Regions from separate parts of the Microbacterium sp. JAI119 genome, predicted to be linked through region 2. Evidence: predicted binding sites of a transcription regulator. Region 2 holds the regulator's gene; the other holds the start of a gene.
What was found. Region 2 encodes HspR, which represses chaperone genes until heat shock. Its sites were predicted from a motif close to AAGTTGAGTCNNNNNGACTCAACTT; they were not measured.
Positions count from the first base shown of each region.

Region 1: HDC31_RS20615 (Hsp20/alpha crystallin family protein) is a predicted target of HspR. The motif match lies at 1,633-1,657, and genes of this name have one in related genera.

Region 1 is NZ_JACCCK010000002.1:647,343-650,741, forward strand. Features, by position in the region: gene HDC31_RS20020 (PadR family transcriptional regulator) at 180-395, opposite strand; partial or broken gene HDC31_RS14150 (transposase) at 375-917, opposite strand; gene HDC31_RS20610 (IS3 family transposase) at 1,047-1,187, opposite strand; gene HDC31_RS14160 (transposase) at 1,169-1,432, opposite strand; gene HDC31_RS20615 (Hsp20/alpha crystallin family protein) at 1,732-2,163, shown strand; gene dnaK (molecular chaperone DnaK) at 2,148-3,399, shown strand, end outside.
Region 2 is NZ_JACCCK010000001.1:248,845-252,243, reverse strand. Features, by position in the region: gene HDC31_RS01170 (DUF4185 domain-containing protein) at 1-552, opposite strand, end outside; gene HDC31_RS01165 (hypothetical protein) at 621-1,553, shown strand; gene HDC31_RS01160 (heat shock protein transcriptional repressor HspR) at 1,581-1,994, opposite strand; gene HDC31_RS01155 (DnaJ C-terminal domain-containing protein) at 2,137-3,120, opposite strand; gene HDC31_RS01150 (nucleotide exchange factor GrpE) at 3,128-3,399, opposite strand, start outside.

The sequences.
Region 1 (3,399 bases), on a different contig from region 2:
TGTCGCGCTCCTTTCGGCGTTACCTGTCATCGGAAATTTCAGGCGAGCTGGTCGTGAATGCGTCCAGGAACGTCCGACCTTGGACGCCCAGCGTGGCTTTCGAGCCCCGGGGATTGCGGGCTGCTGTTGCTCTACGGGCAAGGACGCCGACGCCGACGCCGACGCCGACGCCGACGCCGCTAGCGTCTTGAAGGACCCGTCTCCGTCAGCGTGATTAGCCGTCCAGAGATCTCGCTGAGGAATCGCTTTCCGGTGTCGGTGACGGTGAAGGTCTTTCGACTAGCTCCGGTGCGGTGGGCCTCGACCTGCGTACTGATCAGGAAGCCGGAGTTCTCTAGCCGTTGCAGGGTGCGATATAGGCCCCGCTCTGTAATCCAGCTGATCGCGGCGTGGATGAGGACGGCTGCGCGGTAGATGACCGCGTGCTTGTCGTAGCGGGTGGCGAGCCCTCGCCATTGCTTGGTGTGGCAGAATCGGCGCTCGATCACGTTCCGGTTCCTGTAGTCGGCGGCGTCGAGTCCGACCGGGCGGCCGCCTCGTGACCCGCCACGCTTGCGATGACCCTTCTGGTCGTCGGGCTCGGGGATCGCGGCCTTGATTCCACGGGAGCGCAGATGGCCGCGGATCGCGCGGGACGAGTACGCCTTGTCGGCGCGGACCGCCTCGGGTCGGGTGCGCGGCCTACCGGTGTCGCGGCCGACGCGCAGGTGCGCCATCAGCGGCAGGAACATCGGCGAGTCCCCGGCCTGCCCGGGCGTGATCAGCGTGACCAGAGGGAGTCCGTTGCCGCGCGTCGACGACGATCTCGGCGGTGATCCGGTCGCTGATCGACCAGCCGACGATGCGGCGGCTGAACGCGTCGATGACGGCGGCGCAGTAGACCTATCCGTCTCTCGAGCGGTGCTGTGTGATGTCGCAGAACCAGAGCCGGTTGGGCGCGTCAGCGCGGAACTGCCGCTTCACGAGGTCCTCGTGCGTGGCGGTGTCGGGCTTCCAGCCGCGCCGCTTCCGGCGGTGCGAGACTCCGGCCAGCCTGCCCAGTCGCATCAGCCGCGCGAGACGCGCTTGCGGCTGACGTGAACGCCGAGTCCGAGCCGGAGCTCGGCGAGCACCCGCGGAGCACCGTAGGTTTCCCGCGAGTCAGAGTGGATCCGGCGGATCGTGGTCGTCAGTTCCGCATCCGCGATCGCGCGCCGTGACGGCGGCCGGCTCGCCCATTCACCCGGTTCCGGCGCCGCAACTCGACGAGCTCCTTGTGCTCGTCGGTGGTGACCCCGGCCTTGCGGCCGGAGTCGACAGCGTCACGGTTCATCCAGTTCCGAAGGCAGGATTCGCTGATCCCGAGGTCACGCGCGGTCTGCGCATCGGGATTGCCCTGAGCAACAAGATCGAGGGCTCGACGCCGGAACTCCGGCGGGTGGGCAGCAGGCATGTCACGGACTCCTTCCGAGACGATCATCGCCTCAAAGTCGGTGTCCGGAAAAGCGGGTCAGGCTCCGTTCGTCAGGCAAATGTCTTGCGAAATGTCTACGTGGGGTCCATGCTGGCGCCAGAACGAGTTTCGTTCGCGCCTCTGCTTGGACCACATCGTCCTGGTGGGTTCTACACCTCCGACCGTCGAACAAACATCGGCAGTGGAGTTATAGCGACTCAGCGTAAATGGGAGGGGGTGGTGAGATGGTGACCTCATGTGCGGACCTGCGCATCGCTCAGCAGATGGATCCGCGCTCGATGTCGGTCGATCTGTCCCGAGCGGGCGACGAGTACGTTCCTGAGGCGAACCTGCCAGGCATCGACTCGGAGTCCATCGAGCTGGGTGGGCGGCCAGCCGCTCACCGTCCGCGCGGTCAGCGGCCCAGTCCGGGACCGCCGGCGCGAAGTGGTTCACCGCCGAACGGCCCCCACGGGCAATTCATGCGGCTGCTGGGACTGGCGCCCGGCATCGACAGCGACAGCGTCACCGCCAGTTGCGATCTGGGCGTCCTGCGGGTGGTGATGCCCATCGAGCAGCCCGCCGTCCGGAAAGATCCCCCTGAAGCAGCCTGCTTCCTGACTCTGGGCACTCAGCCCTGCGCCTGCGCCGATCCTGGCGCGCTCTTTGACGACCCCTGCAACGTGTCTCACGTGACAAGAAAGGAACAACCATCATGGCCAAGGCAGTAGGAATCGATCTGGGAACCACGAACTCCGTTATCGCCGTCTGGGAGGCCGGCGAGGAGAAGGTCATCCCGAACGCGGAGGGAGCCCGCACTACCCCGTCGGTGGTCGCTTTCACCGAGGACGGTGAACGGCTGGTGGGGCAGCTTGCCCGCCGGCAGAGCATCCTCAACCCGAAGGGCACCATCTCGTCCGCCAAGCGGTTCATCGGCCGGTCCTTCGACGAGATCAAGGAGGAAGCCAACGCCGTCGGCTTCGACGTCGTGGAAGGCCCCAACGGCGAAGCACGGTTCAACATCCGCGGCAAGCAGTACGCGCCGGAGGAGATCAGCGCCCAGGTGCTGCGCAAGCTCGTCGACGACGCCAGCAAGTTCCTCGGTGAGAAGGTGACCGAGGCCGTCATCACCGTTCCCGCCTACTTCAACGACGCCCAACGCACCGCGACCAAGGACGCCGGACGCATCGCCGGGCTCGAGGTGCTGCGCATCATCAACGAGCCCACCGCCGCCGCACTGGCGTACGGAATGGACAAGAAGAACCACGAGACCATCCTGGTTTTCGACCTCGGTGGCGGCACGTTCGATGTCAGCCTCCTCGACGTGGGCGACGGGGTCGTCGAAGTGCGATCCACCGCGGGTGACACCCACCTGGGCGGCGACGACTTCGACCGCCGGCTGGTGGACTACTTTGCCGACGAGTTCAAGAACGAGAACGGCATCGACCTGCGCAACGACCCGCAGGCGCTGCAGCGACTGTTCGAGGCGGCCGAGAAGGCGAAGGTCGAGCTCAGCTCGGTGTCCCAGACCCAGGTCAGCCTGCCCTTCATCACCGCCGACGCCAGCGGACCCAGGCACCTCACCATGACCGTGAAGCGGTCCAAGTTCGAAGACCTCACCGCTGACCTCGTTGAGCGGTGCCTCGGTCCGGTGCGTCAGGCGATGGCCGACGCGAAGGTCAGCGAGAACGATATCGACGAGGTCATCCTCGTGGGCGGTTCCACCCGCATCCCCGCTGTCCAAGCGCTCGTCAAGCGGCTCACCGGCGGCAAGGAGCCGAACATGACGGTGAACCCCGATGAGGTGGTCGCTGTGGGCGCCGCCATCCAGGCGGGCGTCCTCAAGGGCGACGTCGACGACGTGCTGCTGCTGGATGTCACCCCGCTGTCGCTGGGTGTGGAGACCCGCGGTGGCGTGATGACGAAGATCATCGAACGCAACACCACCATCCCCGCCCGACGCAGCG
Region 2 (3,399 bases):
GCCCCAGAAACGCACCGACATGTACGAGACGTAGATCGCGTCTCCGACAGCGAAGCCGTAGGTCGGAATCTTCGTGACCTCGCCACCGGCGCCGTTCGCGTCGTGATCGCCTTCGATGAGGGGCGCGGCGAGGCCGACCTCATCCTCCAGCCACCCCTCGAACTCGATGCCGTCCGACGGGTCGTCGTCGGTCGTCCACGCAGCCACGTTCGAGCGCCAGAACCCGCCCTGCCCACCGATCGACCCGGGCTCGCGTTCGCCGAACGTGTCGCCGAAGAAGAAGAAGGTCTTGTCACCGACGTTCACCATCGATCCGAGGTCGGTGCCCGCGACCGAGACCGACTCCGTGTCGTTCGTGGCGCCAGGCCCCGTGAGCTGCGCGATCTCGGTGAGGCCGGACACCCCATCGAGCACGAACGGTTTGTCAGGATCGGGATCGACGATCACACCGCCCTCTCCACTGCACCCGACAACAGCGACGGCCAGAACGAGGGATACCGCCACGGCCACGCGGCGGAAGGCGACAGGAAGGAAGGCGACAGGGCTGGACATGATCCTCCTCGATCGACGTGATTCCTCGAATCTAGCGAAATCGATTTCAACACACTAGGGTCATCGACATGCTCGACTTCGCGACACCCCACTGGCTTCGGCCCTCTGGTGACGGCGCATCCGAGCCCCGGTGGGGACCTGTCGGCGGGCTCCAGGTCGGAATCCCGCCGACACCGGGGCCGCGCGGGCTCCTGCGCGTCTTCACCCCCTACCTCGACCACCCCCACGAGCGGCTGGTGAACTTCATCGCCGTGGAGCCGGTCCCGGAGGGCGCGACAGAACGGGGATTCTCAGAGATGGAGCCGAGCACGCTGGATCCCGGCAAGCAGGGCAAGAGGTTTTGGTCGGCGGACGATTCTGCAGGTGCGAACTCCATGCCGTCGACGGCCCCGGCCCGTGGACGGATCGGTACCGTCGAGGGCGTGGAGACGCTCACCGTCTGGATCGGCGTCGAACGCTTCGCCAACGGTGCGGATGTGAGTGTGAGGGTACGGTTCTTCGCCGACCGGCCGCACGAGGTGGAGGTCGCGGGGTTCACGAGGGCGACATCTGTGCCGCTCTCACACCTGATCCTCACCGCGACGATGGGCAATTGGGCACGACTGCGGCTGCTGCACCTGGCGGACCGCGTGGTGTCGCCTGCCGAGCTGTGGCCGGAGTTCTCGGGCACCGCGTTCACCGCTCACGGCCGCTTTCCGCTCGCCGACCTGACCCGCGACGGGGAATCGGCGATGGTGAGCGCCACCGGCGACGAGGAGGAGCCATGGTCCGTCGAGTACTCCGCTGATACCGCGGAACACTGGCGCTTCCTCGGTCGTCGAGCCGTGCAGACCTGGCGCGTGGATGACCCGCACCCGGCGCTCGAGGCAGTGGTCAACGCCCGCTGGTCCTATTGGGCGAGTTCTTCGCCGATCCCCGGGGGTCCCGCGTACGAGAACTTCGAGATCGTCGAACCGTTCCGCAATGGTGCGGCGTTCCGGTTCTCCGTGGAGCCGCTCTGATCGAGGCGCTGCCTCCAGGCGCTGCCTCTAGGCGCTGCCTCGCGGGTCCCAGAGCACGACCTCGGTCGAGCGGCGCAGGCGGCGACCGGTCGGCATGGGCACGACACCTGCGGAACCTGCGGCGAACACGCGCACGCCGGGGCGATTCTCCCGCTCGGTGCGCAGGGCGGCTTCGAGCACGGCGATCCGGTTGCGCAGCGCCCTGTTCTCGTCTTCGAGGTCGAGCAGACGAGCGATCGCGGGAAGGCTCGCCCCTTCGGAGGAGAGCTGTGCGACCTCGCGCAGCTGCTCGATGTTGCGAGACGAATAGCGGCGCGAGCCGCCCGAGGTGCGGCCGGGGACGACGAGGCCGATGCGGTCGTACTGCCGCAGCGTCTGAGGGTGAAGGCCGGAGAGCTCGGCGGCGGCCGCGATCGCGAACACCGGGGTGTCGGCGTTCATCATCGATTCCCCTCTCCTCTCCTACCCGTGTCTCTTGTCGTACGCGCGGACTCAGGCAGAGGCGCCGGAACAGGCGCGTTCTTCACAGAACGGCCTGATCCGGCGCGAACGCCTGTCCCGGCGATGTGATCCCGACGACTGCTCATCGCCGGGCCTTCGCCATCAACTCGGCTCGCGGGTTCTCGTCGGGCTCGAGCTCCTGGAACTTCTCCAGCGCCGCGCGTGCGGCCTCGTCGAGGTGCGTCGGCACCGCGACCTGGAGCTCGGCGAGCAGATCGCCCGTGCCCTTCGACGTCGCGACTCCGCGACCCTTGACCCGCAGCACCCGCCCTGAGGGGGTGCCCGGTGCGACGCGGAGCTTGACCACGTCGCCGCCGAGGGTCGGGACTTCGATGGTCGCCCCCAGGGTCGCCTCCGTGAAGGTCACGGGCACGACGACGCGCAGGTTGAGACCGTCGCGCGTGAAGACAGGGTGCGGGCGCACCGTGATCTGCACCACGATGTCACCGCTCTCCCCACCATCGGGCGAGGGCCGGCCGCGGCCGCGCAGACGGATCTTCTGACCGTCGGCGACACCGGCGGGGATCTTCACCTTGAACGGCTTGCCGTCTTCGCCCTGCAGCGAGATGGTCTCGCCCTGCACGGCGGTGACGAAGTCGAGCGTGGTGCGCGCGGTCACGTCAGCACCGCGCTGCGGCCCGCCGAAGCCGCGGTAGCCGCCGCTCGGCTGGCCGAAGCGTCCGCCGCCGAAGCTCGCACCCTGGCCCTGGTTGAACATCGCGAAGATGTCCTCGAAGTCCGCCGTCTGCCCTCGGCCCTGCTGGCCGAAACGGCTGAACACGTCTTCGAAGCCGCCTGTGCCCTGGCCGCCCGCCGTGAAGCGGGCACCGGAGCCCATGGCGCGGATCTCGTCGTACTCCTTGCGCTGTTCCGCATCGGAGAGCACCGAGTAGGCCTCGCTGATCTCCTTGAACTTCGCCTCGGCCTTGGCATCACCCTGATTGGAGTCCGGGTGATACTTGCGCGCGAGCTTGCGGTACGTCTTCTTCAGTTCTGCATCGCTGACGTCCTTGGACACCCCGAGGGTCTTGTAGAAGTCCTTGTCGAACCAATCCTGGCTGGCCATCGATCACCTACCCTTCCGGGACAGCGACGACGACCTTCGCAGGGCGCAGCTCGACATCACCGAGACGGTAGCCCACCTCGACGACCTCGAGGATCGTGGTCTTCTCGGCGCCGGGCGTCGGCTGCTGGAAGATCGCCTCGTGACGCTGCGGGTCGAATTCCTCGCCCTTCTCGCCGTACGCGACCACTCCGAGACGCTCCACGACCGTGCGCACCTTCTCGGCGATCACGGCGAAGGGCGTGCCCTCGACCAGATCACCGTGCTGGGCCGCGCGATCGA